4 regions of the Nocardia sp. NPDC050435 genome follow, and region 1 is predicted to be linked to each of the others. Evidence: riboswitches for the same ligand, from Rfam matches in the RefSeq annotation. Region 1 holds a riboswitch; each other region holds the start of a gene.
What was found. A riboswitch is a leader RNA that binds a small molecule or an ion and turns the genes downstream of it on or off. The one in region 1 is predicted to bind cobalamin.
Positions count from the first base shown of each region.

Region 1 (2,970 bases):
CGTGCAGGACGCGGAAAGTCGCGATGCCCACGCCGCTCGCCGTGATCCCCTCGACCAGATCGGCCGCCTCGTCGGCGGCGAGCACGGCGCGGATCGGTTCCACCAGCAGCGAGGCCAAGCCGAGCACGCCGATCCCGGCGGTCAGCGCGACGCGGGCCCAGCGGTCGCCGTAGGTCATCCGGATCGCGACCGCCAGCACCACCAGGTAGAGCACGCCGCGCAGGGCAAGGCCGACCGCCAGGTCGCCCAGATCGACCTCGGAACGCTCCAGCAGCAGCGCCGCCTGCGCGAGGGCCTCGGCGACGCCGGCCAGCAGGGCGACGACGAGCGCACCGAAGGCCAGCGCCACCGCGCGCGGGGCCCGCGCGGGCGCGCGCAGCGGCGCGAGCGAAAGATTTTCGGGCCAGAGCGAAAAGGCAGTGCCGGTCATGTCACCGACACTGCCTTTCACCGTGTGAACGGGAATCACCCCGCCGTAGCAACCTCTTCCCGTACGGGAGAGCTAGAGCGCGTGGCGAATTCGGTCAGCGCGGCGAAAACCAGGCCCAAGCAGGCCCACAGGGTCGCGGACACCGCGAGCGAGGACACTCGGAACTGCCACAGCAGACTCGGCGGGAAGTCGGCCTTGACCTCGTCGACGCCGGGCAGCGCGATGTACCCGATGGCCACGATCAGCACGAACGCCGCGACGCCGCCGATCAGCCGGACGCTGTTCAGCTGCGTGCGCAGCAGTTTGTAGACGAAGGCGCCCGCGCCGACCGCGACCAGGCCGAGGACGACGGCCGCCACCCACAGCCAGGTGCGGTCGTTGATCGTCTCCGGGTCGCCCACCGCGGGTGGGTTCGCCGGATATTTGAAGAACGGCACCGCGACGATCGCGGCCCAGCCGCCGAGTGCCAGCGCGATCGCGAAGACAGGTCCGGCCAGTGCTGTGTGCCGCCGCGCGAAGTGGGCGACCGCGCCGAAGATCGCGCCGAGCGCGAGCCCGGCCAGACCGAGCGCGAGGAACTGCCCGGCCTTCTGACCGGTGCGGCTCACCAGGGGCTCTTCCTCGTCACCGTGCGAATGCCCGCCCGCGGCCGGGTTTTCCGCCGCCGCGGCGGCCTCCTCGATCGCGATGGCCGCCTCGATCTTCGGCTCACCGACGAAGTAGCCCACCGTGGCGGCCAGCAGGCCGGCGATCAGACCGGCCAGCAGGCCGCGCAGGAGCAGAGCTTTCAGGGAACCGGTCAGTGGCACGGAAGCCCCAGCAGGTGGCGTCCGTCGTGCATCAGCTCATGCATGAACATCCCGCTGCGCGAGATGGCCCCCTGGTCGAACCCGACCAGGTAGAGCGTGAGCAGTGCGAGCAGAACGACACCCACCGTGACGAGCACGGTTGCCAGCGAATCGGTGGCGCGGGCGGGGGTATGCGCGATGGCCATGAGTTCCTCCTACGGGATACGCGTCCCGGGTGGTCCGTGCGATGGGTGCCGGTGTCTGGCTTCCCGGCACCTGGGCACACCCGGTGCGTGGATCACAGTGGCGCGACCGCTCCGGCTTCACACCGGATTACCGCATCACCCTCGCGTCTGTCTCTCGAAGAGTGACAGGCGTGGGCAGGTGCCGTCAACACGCGTATCCGCTATCTGGGAATGCCCGGCGCGCCGCAGCGTGCCGGGCATTTCGCCGAGGCACTCAGGACTTGGGGGAGACGTCCATGACGACTTCGAACTCCAGCAGCGCGGCCCCGGTCGACACCGGCTTCTGGTCACCGCTGCCCGCGTGCGCGGCCCGCGCCGGCCCGTCGCGCCAAGCGGCGAAGGAGTCTTCGGAATCCCACTGGGTCACCACGAAGTACCGGTTGTCGCCGGCGACCGGGCGCAGCAACTGGAATCCGAGGAACCCCGGCGACCCTTCCACCGCGTGCGCGCGGTGGGCGAACCGCTTCTCCAACTCGGGGCCCGCGCCCTCCGGAACCTCGATCGCGTTGATCTTCACAACAGCCATGAGGCGAGTCTATTTGCGGCGTGCGCCCAGCGCCCGGAGACGGTGGCGCAGCGGGACCACGGAGGGCGTAGCGAGCGCCGCGGATTCGGATAATGCAGAATCTGGGCGGTGTTGTACGACGAAGGCGGAGCCGGGACGCCGATCCTGCTGCTACATGGCTTGATGGGCAGTGCGCGCACCTGGGGCGATCACCTGGATTGGCTGCGCGGATACGGGCACGTCTACACCTTCGACGCGGCCGGGCACGGCCGGCCCGCGCCGGAGGAGTTGACCACGGAGGCCTTCGTCACCGACCTCACCGCCGCCACCGTGAGCATCGCCGAACCGATGGTGGTGATCGGGCACTCGATGGGCGGGCTGCACGGCTGGGTCTTCGCCGCCCAGCATCCCGAGCGGGTCCGCGCGCTCGTCGTGGAGGACATCGCGCCGGATTTCCAGGGCCGCACCGCCGCGGACTGGGCCGCCATGATCGAAGCGTGGCCGCAGCCGTTCCCGGACGCCGACGCGGTGCTGGATTTCTTCGGACCGGTCGCCGGTCGCTATTTCCTGAACTCCTTCGAGCACGGCCCCGACGGTTACCGATTACACGGCTCGGTCGCCACCTTCCGCGATATCTCCGAGGAGTGGGGCGGCCGGGACTTCTGGACCGAATGGCGCGCGGTGCGCGCGCCCGTCCTGCTCGTCGAGGGCGAGCACACCATCACCCCGCCGGGCCAGATGCGCGAAATGGCCGCGCGCAACCCGAATGCCGAATACCGGCTGATCCCCGACGCCGGGCACCTGGTGCACGACGATCAGCCCGAGGCGTACCGCGTGGCAGTCGAGGCATTCCTGCAGCGCGTGCTCTAACCCTCGCCCGCCAGCGCGAACAGCCCGTCCGCGGTCTGCTCGATCAGTCCGTCGACCAGCAGCGAGTCCAATGCGCGGTCGCGCTGACCGGGATCGCGGGTCCAGGCCAGGTCCAGGCGCACCCGCTCGACC
Region 1 is NZ_JBFAJW010000009.1:378,309-381,278, reverse strand. It holds gene AB0I43_RS27715 (hypothetical protein) at 1-430, opposite strand, end outside; gene AB0I43_RS27710 (CbtA family protein) at 466-1,239, opposite strand; gene AB0I43_RS27705 (CbtB-domain containing protein) at 1,230-1,424, opposite strand; cobalamin riboswitch at 1,453-1,609, opposite strand; gene AB0I43_RS27700 (antibiotic biosynthesis monooxygenase) at 1,678-1,989, opposite strand; gene AB0I43_RS27695 (alpha/beta hydrolase) at 2,098-2,838, shown strand; gene AB0I43_RS27690 (A/G-specific adenine glycosylase) at 2,835-2,970, opposite strand, start outside.

Region 2 (2,970 bases), on a different contig from region 1:
CAGCGAGCCCAGCGTGTAGACGAAGACGGCGGCCACCGCGGCGCCGAGGAAGGCGAACCAGACATAGCCGGTCGGCGTCGCCACGCCCAACCCGCCCATGGCGAGCACGATGGCCAGCGAGGCGCCCGAGTTGATCCCGAGCAGCCCGGGTCCGGCGAGCGGATTGCGGGTCAACCCCTGCATCACCGCGCCCGCCAGCGCGAACGCCAAGCCGGCCAGGACACCGGCGACAGTGCGTGGCAGCCGGATGTAGCGCACGATCCGATCGGTGTCGGCACCGGTGAAGTCGACGAACGCCGCGATCGCCTGGCCCGGAGACAGGGCGTGGGCACCGATCAGGATCGAAGCGGCGCAGGCCACGGCGAGCGCGGCACCGGCAACGAGCAAACCGGTGCCGTGACGGGCGCGGGTCACCGTCCGAACAGGTCAGGATGGATCAACTCGGCGACCAGTTCGGTCGCGTGGGCGATCCGGACGCCGGCGGCCCGGTCCGCGAACAAGAACGGGTGCACTTTCCCCGTCCGGACGGCGGTCGAGTTCGCGAAGGCCGGATTGCCGACGATCCGGTCCACCTGCGGTTGCGCATCAGCGCGGGTAAAGGACGCGTCGCAGCACTGACTGGTCAGGATGATGTCGGGATCGCGGGCGATGAGCTCTTCCGCACCGATCGGCACATTGCGCCGCACGGTGAGGTCGGCGAAGGCGTTCACACCGCCTGCCGCTTCGATGATCTGGGTGATGAAGTCGAGCCCGCCGGCCACCTGATAGGACCCGTCGTCCTTGGGCGTGACGACGGCGACCCGGGGCCGCTGCGCGGTACCTACGGTCGCGCGCACCCTCTCGATCCGCGCGCTCAACTGAGCGACCACGTCGTCCGCGCGGTCGGGCACACCCCAGAGCGCGCCGAGGTCGCGCAGGTCGGCGTAGACGTTGTCGAACCGTACGGTCTTCGGGTCGATCGCCTCGTCGGCCAGACCGTCGGCGCTCGGGCACAGCGGGCTCAACACCCAGGTCCGCACCCCGAGGCTGTTGAGGCTTGCGCGGGTGCCCACGCTCTGTTGCGCCGACTTGGCGAACACTCCGTTGAATCCGGACAGCACGAAGTCCGGGTTCTGTGCCAGCAGCTCATCGCGACTGGGCAGCTTCTCGACATAGACCGACTTCGCCTGCGCGTCCTGGTATTCGGGCAGCACGGTGGAGTCGAGGAACGCGGTACCGACAAGCCGATCGGTGACACCGAGCGCGTGCGCGATCTCGATCGCGGGCTGGTACGCGGCGTAGATCCGCTGCGGCGATTCAGGAACGATGACGTCGATGCCACAATTCGCGCGCGTCACGGCGTTCGCACCGTTCGCCGCTTGTCCGGGTTGCGCACCGCAACCGGCGATGACGGTCGCGCACGCGATCAGCGCGACGCCGCGTAGGCGCGCGAAAACAGACGGAGTCAAGATGACGGCCTTCCAGGTCCTCGTGGAATGGGTACTGCGTGGCCGTGGCCGGTCTCCTGGCTGACGGGATGTGTGCGCGGCGGATCTACCTTCCCAGGGCGCTGTGCCCCAGTGGCTCCGGACGACGGTCACTCGCCCGGGACGATCTGTCGCTCCCGATCACAGTGGCGAGGGCCGCACCGGTTTCACACCGATTTCCCGAACACCACGGCTGGCGGGACTGTACCAAGATCACACCCGAGGTCGGACGACCGCACTGGGAATGCGGAGAATGCGGATACATCTACTCCCACCATCAGAAGCACTCGAAGAGGTGGTGCGTTGACCGCCTGAGCCCGCACCGACTCGCGGATATTCAGGGTCGGCAGTCCTGGTTTCCGGGCCAGAAGATGGACGGATCATGTCGGTTCAGGCCGGGTCGAAGGCCAGGGCGATCGCGGCATTGAGCGTGAGGCCGATACCGATACCGCCCACGGTCCATCCGAGGGCTTTGGCGCTGTTGCGGCTCAGCCATTCGTTGATTCGTTGCAGGAGGGGATCGACCCGTTGGTGCGCGGCGAAGCGGGCCAGGGCCAAGGCGAGGGCGGGCAGGGTCATGACGATGCAGTAGGCGGCGAGCGTGATTCCGATCAGGTGCCAGGCGAGATCGGCGTTGGCAAGCAGGCTGACCGCGGCGAGGTAAGGCAGCATGGTGGCGACTTCCAGCGCGGCCGCGACGAGCGCGAGTTTCATGAGGCCGGCCGAGCTGCCGGTACCCGACATGGTCCTGGACCGCCAGAGTTGGATCTTGCCGGGGTTGCCGGCGCGCTGTGCGGCTCTGGCCTCGAGCCGATAGCTCAGCGCGATGAGGAGTGCGCCGAGGATCAGTTGCGCGATCCGGAGCGGTACCGGCGGGATGTCGATGCTCCGCACTGCGGTCAGCGCTGTGTCAGCGCCGAGCACCAGCAGGATGCCGACTCCGAGGTAGAAGGTCGCGATCGTTGTGAGGTAGACCGCGATTCGCCCGGCTCGCAGCCGTCCTGGCGCCAGCAGCAGCCAGATCGGGATCAGCAGTGTGCCGAAACTGGTGCTGTCGACGAGTGCCAGGGCGATCAACGCGACAGCTAGGGTGACAGTCATCGGTTCCTCTCGGTTCGATATCTGTCCCCATCGTCGTGCAGCCGATCTTGTCTCCCGGTCCTCCTTTGGGAGGACCGGGGGTCGCATATCCGCTGCGGCTCATACGAGTTCACCGTTCGAGGGCGCGCTTCAGAGCAGTCGGCCCGAGTGCAGGCTTCTGTCGCGAGCCGCGCGTTTGAAGCGATCCGCCGGGGGCGGGATCGTCAGCTCTTCGCGGAACCGCTACCGAGGAGAACTTGCAGCGGGCTGGGGCATCCGTGTCGCAGGCCTTCCAAGGATTCCATGCACGCCTGGTACTCGCCGCTGGCGCTGGATGAGCCGGAGCCGACCGGAGCCGCGGTTTCGCTCGGCGTGACGTTGTCGGCGTTGGCGGTGGCGTTCGGCGCCAACGCCAGGGCACCGG
Region 2 is NZ_JBFAJW010000008.1:354,741-357,710, forward strand. It holds gene AB0I43_RS25420 (iron chelate uptake ABC transporter family permease subunit) at 1-414, opposite strand, end outside; gene AB0I43_RS25425 (ABC transporter substrate-binding protein) at 411-1,448, opposite strand; cobalamin riboswitch at 1,477-1,693, opposite strand; gene AB0I43_RS25430 (GAP family protein) at 1,857-2,567, opposite strand; gene AB0I43_RS25435 (hypothetical protein) at 2,771-2,970, opposite strand, start outside.
Region 2: another riboswitch for cobalamin. It lies ahead of AB0I43_RS25425 (ABC transporter substrate-binding protein); the one in region 1 lies ahead of AB0I43_RS27705 (CbtB-domain containing protein).

Region 3 (2,970 bases), on a different contig from region 1:
GCATGAACGCACCACAACCACCCAATCCGTACAACCAGCCGGGCGGGTGGCAGCAGCCGCAGCAGCCCTACGGCGGCCAGCCCTACGGCGGTCAACCACCCTACGGCGGCCAGCAACCCTACGGCGCGCCTCAGCAATACGGCGCGCCTCAGCAATACGGTCGCCCGCCCGGCCCCGGGCAGCCGCCCTACGGCCAGCAGTACCCGCCGCCGCCCCGCAACGGCGGCAACAAGACGCTGCCGCTGCTCCTCGGCGGCGGCGCGGTGCTGGTCATCATCGTGATCGTGGGGGCGTTCTTCCTGTTCTCCGGCGAAGACGGCGGTATCGGCGGCTCGTCCAAGACGCCGCGCGAGGTCGCCGAGGCGTGGGTCAACGGCACCGGCGACAAGAAGAGCCTGGTCTGCAAATCCGATCTGGCCAAGCTGGACAGTGTGAAGACCACCGGCGTCGTGCCCACCAAGGCGCCCAACATCGATGCGAAGAGCACGCTGAAGAGCGTCGACGTCGCCAGCGGCGCGAGCAGCGGCAGCTTCACCACCGAGATCAGCGTGAAGGTCGCCGGCAAGACCACCGCCCAGACCTTCACCTACAAACTGGTGCAGGAAAGCGGTGACTGGAAGGTCTGCGGGCTGACCGAGGCACTGCTCAAGTAGGACAGGCGCTTTCACTAACCGGGCGCGGCCACGGTCGCGGGCTGGCGGATCTGCTGCTGGAACCGCTGGAGGAACGGCAGCACCTGGTCGGTGATGACCCGGTTGTATTCGGTCGGGCGCTGGATCGGGTTGGCGTGGCCGGTGTCGCGGGGGAAGGCCACCAGCAGTGTGCCGTCGACGCCGCCGGCGAGGTCGATCAGGACCTGGTGGGAGTACTCGACGTCGACGACCCGGTCGCGCCCGGCCTCGCGCGGGCGGAGAAAGACGACGGCGGGGCGGAGTTTGCCGGGGACGGGGCGGGCGAGGGCGCGCAGGTCGTTGCCCGCGCCGCCCGCGACGATCGCCAGGAACTGCGACTCGATCAGCCCGTTGCTGGCGGCGTCGGGGTTGAAGATCTTGTCGTGCAGCACCCGTTCGGCGGCGTCCCGGAGTTCGGGCATCCGGATTCCCGGGTCGCCGTAGAGACCGCGGTCGACGAATTCGCCGCGCCGGGCATACATCTCGACGATGAACCGCAGGGCGCGGCTTTCGCGGGCGCCGGGTAGCCAGCCCATCCAGCGCACCATGTCCTCGCCGCGGCCCCGGCTTTCCTCGCGGACGGCGTTCAGGTCGACGGGTGTGCAGTCCAGGAGCACGCCGACCAGCCGGCGATCGCTTTCGGTGTGGATGTGGCGGGCCACCTCGAGCGCGATCACTCCGCCCATGCTGTGCCCGACCAGGACGACGTTCTCCACCCCCGACATCAGGGCGGCGCGGACGATGAGGTCCGCGATGACCTTGGTGTCGATACCGCGATTGTCGTATTTGATCGCCCACACCACGCCGAGCCGGGACAGCGACGGCAGCGCTTCGGCGGTGTCGCTCGCGTTGAGGTTGCCGAGCCCGACGAGGTCGACCACGACGGTGTCCCAGTTCTGCTGTTCGCCGGGGGTGGCGACGGGCAGGATCGCCGGTTCGGTGCGGGCCAGGCGGGCTCGCTCCGGCGCGACATCGTGGGTCCAGTACTGGGCGAACGCGACGAGTACCGCGATGAGCACAACTGAGAGCCTGACCAGCGTCACCCTGGTGCGGCGCAGCGTCGTCCAGTCGGCGCCGAGGCGGGTGTCCCGCCAGCGGGCCCGGCGTCGCGCGTCGTCGTAGTCGGTGACGGTGGACGGGTGCCGATCGTCCAACAGCGACATCACTCCACTGTGTCTGCGAAATGGATGGTCCGCCATCGGACTTACCGGTCTGCCCCGAGATAAACCTTCGCTAAGCGAAGGACTTCGCTGCATGCCTGGTCACAGCGTTGCCGAGACCGGCACAGTGGACGAACGGAACAGACCGGTATGGTTCACACCGTCATTTCCGGCGAGTGCGGGAATCCGGTGAGAACCCGGAACGGTCGCGCCACTGTGATCGCCCCAGCGGGCGAGAGTCAGACCTCCCTCGCCGGGACGAACTCCGGAAAGGCCGCGACTTGCCTGCTGAGGAAGCACTACCCGCGTGGACGCGCGCCTGATGGTCCGTGTCCGAAGCGCGGTCGCCCTGCCGGCGCTCGCGGCGCTGCTGGTGTGCGCGATGATCCTGGCCACCGGGTTCGGCGCCGAGACGCTGCCGGTCTCCGCGGTCGTCGACGTGCTGCGGCACCGGTTGTTCGGCGGCGTCACCCCGGATCTGGGCCTGGACACCATCGTCTGGCAGTTGCGGGTACCGCGCACCGTGCTGGCCGCGGTGGTCGGCGCGGGCTTGGCGCTGGCCGGGGCGGCCATGCAGACGCTGGTCCGGAACCCGCTGGCCGATCCCTATCTGCTCGGGGTGTCCTCGGGCGCGGGCGTCGGGGCGGCGGCGGTCATCACCTCCGGACTGTTCGCGGGCGCCGGAATCTGGGCGCTGTCGGCGGGCGCGCTGGCGGGCGCGTTCGCCGCGGCGGCCATGGTTTTCGTCATCGCGGTCGCCCAGGGCGGGTTGACGCCGATGCGACTGGTTCTGACCGGGACCGTGCTCGCGTCCGCGTTCGCCGCGTTCAGCAGCTACCTGGTCTTTCGCAGCAAGGATCCCGCGGCCGCGCAGTCGGTGCTGTTCTGGCTGCTGGGCAGTCTCGCGGGCGCGGACTGGACGAAGCTCGGCCTGCCGCTCGCGGTGGTGGCGCTCAGCGGTGCGGCGCTCTGCGCGCTCAGCGGCTGGCTGGACGCGCTGGCCTTCGGGGCCGACACCGCCGCCGCCATCGGCGTTCCGGTCAAGCAGTTGCGGATCGCGCTGTTCGTGCTGCTCGCGGTGCTGGTGGGTGTGCTCGTCGCGGTCTCCGGCGGGATCGGGTTCGTCGGGCTGGTCATTC
Region 3 is NZ_JBFAJW010000023.1:7,235-10,204, reverse strand. It holds gene AB0I43_RS40485 (hypothetical protein) at 3-653, shown strand; gene AB0I43_RS40480 (alpha/beta hydrolase) at 668-1,834, opposite strand; cobalamin riboswitch at 1,966-2,099, shown strand; gene AB0I43_RS40475 (iron ABC transporter permease) at 2,154-2,970, shown strand, end outside.
Region 3: another riboswitch for cobalamin. It lies ahead of AB0I43_RS40475 (iron ABC transporter permease); the one in region 1 lies ahead of AB0I43_RS27705 (CbtB-domain containing protein).

Region 4 (2,970 bases), on a different contig from region 1:
GCTCCCGGGCGCGCCGCGGGTCGTAGGCGCGCTGCGGCAGCGCGTCGTGGTAGAAGGGCGCGCCCTTCCCGTAGACGTCGTTGCCGACCTCGGCGTAGCCGTAGTAGACCGAGTCGACCATGGCCTGCCGATCCACGGCCAGCCGCATGGCCTGGCGCACGCGCGGATCGTCGAAAGGCGCGGTGTCCACCCGCATCTGGAACGCGCCCATCAGTCCGGCGGGCGGCACCACCACGGTGGTGTCCGCGGTGTCGGACAGCGTGCGCGCCTGCAGGTACGAGATCTCGTGCACCACATCGGCTTCCCCGGACAGGAAGGCGTTCACGCGCGCCTCGGTCTCGGCGATCTGGATGATCTCGACCTCGTCCAGCAGCGGCCGACCGTCCCAGTGCTGCTCGTTGCGCCGCAACAGCGTCCGGTCGCCGGGCGACCACCGCTCCAGCGCGAACGGCCCGGTGCCCACCGGAATCCGGGAGCCGTCGATGACGCCGGTGCCGTCCTTGACGATGTAGCAGTACCAGCCCGCCAGCACCGAACCGAAGTCCGCCAGTGGGGATTTCATGCGCACCAGCACGTCCAGGTCGCCCTCGGCGCGGGTGTTCGCCAGGTCGACGACGGCCAGGTCGCCGGAGGAGTTCTTGGCCGGATCGAGCATGCGCTCGAAACTCCAGAGCACGTCGCGCGCGGTCAGCGGGCTGCCGTCGCTGAAGCGCACGCCCGGGCGCAGCCGAATCCGCCATTCGCTGCCGTCGGCGTTGGGCCGCAACGACTCCGCGAGCCGGTAGCGCAGCGTCAGGTCGTTGTTGTAGGCGACCAGCTTGTCCCAGACGTTCTTCGACACCGCGCCGCCGGCGGAACTGCCGGCCTGGTGCGGGTCGAGCACGTCCGCACTCGCCGAGCGCCCGGCGATCGCCGTGCGCAGTCGCCCACCGGGTTGCGGCGGCCCTTCCGCGCCCAGCGGGCCGTTCTCGGTGCCGCAGCCCGCGAGCATCGCCGTCCCGCCCAGTGCGGCGACGCCGAAGGCGCCCGCGCCGCCGAGCAGCAGCTTGCGCCGCCCGACCTCGAGCCGTGCCGATCTGTAGTTGTCCATTGCCATCCTCGTGGGTGATCCCTGCCTGCCGGCGCAGGTATCCTGGCTCCCGGATCAGCGCTCTCCGCCGGCCTTCCAACCTGGGTAGGTCGTGACCATGTATCGGCGGATCGCTCCTCGGTGACAGTTGCGGGACAGCCCCGGATTCGCACCGGTGTTCCCTACGCCGGTCACGAACCCTACCGGCAGCCCGGTTCACCCCGGCGCGCCCGCTCGCCGTTGCGCCGGCTTGCCTGCACCGACCAGCCCTTTCGGCTGGTACCGGTACGCAGGCCACACCACGGGCTGTACCGGCGACAACCCGTGACCGACACCGAAGAGCTCAGCTCGCACCGAAGGCGCAGGGCACCACGGGCCGCCGATCGTGCCGCGCCGCTACCGCATTCCGGTGTGCAGGGTGAATCCGACCACCGCGCCGCTCGCAGGATGCGCGTCCGCGCGAACGGTGCCGCCGTGCGCGGCGATGATGTCGTGCACGATGGCCAGACCGAGACCGGAGCCGGGTGTGGCGCGGGTGTTGTCGGCGCGATAGAAGCGGTCGAAGACGGCGGCGCGGTCGGCGAGCGCGATGCCCGGCCCGTGGTCGCGGACGGTGAGTTGGTGGGCGACCACGGTAATTTCCACCGGCGTCTCGGAGGAGCTGAACTTGAGGGCGTTGTCGAGCAGGTTGTCCACGCAGCGGGACAAGGCGCGCGGTCGGCCAGGCAGCCGGACCGGGTCCCGGCGGACGACGGTGATCGTGCGCCCGGTGCGGCGGCGGAAGCGCTGGGCGCTGTCCTCGGCGAGTTCGCCCAGATCCACGCTCACCGGCTCCTCGTCGGCGTACTGATCGGTGGCCAGGTCGACCAGTTCGCCGACCAGCGCGTCGAGCGCCTTGGCCTCCTGCACCAGGGTGGCCAGCACTTTGGCTTCATCCTCGGGGGCGAGCCGCCCCTTCGCCCGTTGCAGCAATTCGGCACTGCCGCGCACCGACGTCAGCGGGGTGCGCAGTTCGTGCCCCGCGTCCTCGGCCAGGCGCTGCTGCTGGGCGCGCGAAAAGCGCAGTGCCGCAAGCATCGTGTTGAAGCTGCGAGTGAGTTCGCCGACCTCGCCGGACTGTCCGGCGGGCAGCGTGACGGCCAGGTCCTGGGTGCCGGCGATGCGCTCGGTGGCGGCGGCCAGGCGGTGGATCGGGCGCAGGATGCGGCCGATGGCCAGCCAGCACAGCAGCGCGGCGGCGGCCAGCGCCAGCAGCGTGATCCAGGCTGTGCGCCACAGGAATTCGCGATCGATCCGCTCGACGTCGGCGTAGTTCTGGCTCACCATGACCGCCCCGCCGCCCGGCCGCCCCTTGGTGAGCACCCCGTAGCCGACGCCGTCCACCTCGATCTCGGTCTCCCCCGCACCCGCGCCCGCCGCGGCGATGGCCCGATCGGAGGCGTTGACCGGCAACGGGTTCCGGCCCGGCGTGAGCACCCGCACAGCGCCGTCCGGCGACAGCAGCTGCTCGGTCATGTCCGGGCGCACCGGCACCGGCGCGTCCACGGCGAGCAGCGCCAGGACGGTGTCCGCGCGATCGGACAGACCACGATCGACCTGGGCGGCCACCAGTGGGCTGACGTTGCGATAGGCGATCACGATGGTGCCGACGATCGCCACGGCCACCGCCAGGACGGCGACGAGAGTGATTCTGGTGCGCAGCATTACGCGCCCCGGATGGTGTAGCCGACGTTGCGGACGGTGTGCACCAGCCGCGCCGCCCCGCCGTCCTCGGTCTTACGGCGCAGGTACCCGATGTAGACATCCAGCGACCGCGACTCGGTGTCGAAGTCGAACCCCCAGATCTCTTCGTAGATCCGGCTTTTCGGCAGCACAAGCCGCTCGTTGCGCATGAGCAGTTC
Region 4 is NZ_JBFAJW010000017.1:93,396-96,365, forward strand. It holds gene AB0I43_RS38035 (ABC transporter substrate-binding protein) at 1-1,090, opposite strand, end outside; cobalamin riboswitch at 1,103-1,292, opposite strand; gene AB0I43_RS38040 (HAMP domain-containing sensor histidine kinase) at 1,466-2,773, opposite strand; gene AB0I43_RS38045 (response regulator transcription factor) at 2,773-2,970, opposite strand, start outside.
Region 4: another riboswitch for cobalamin. It lies ahead of AB0I43_RS38035 (ABC transporter substrate-binding protein); the one in region 1 lies ahead of AB0I43_RS27705 (CbtB-domain containing protein).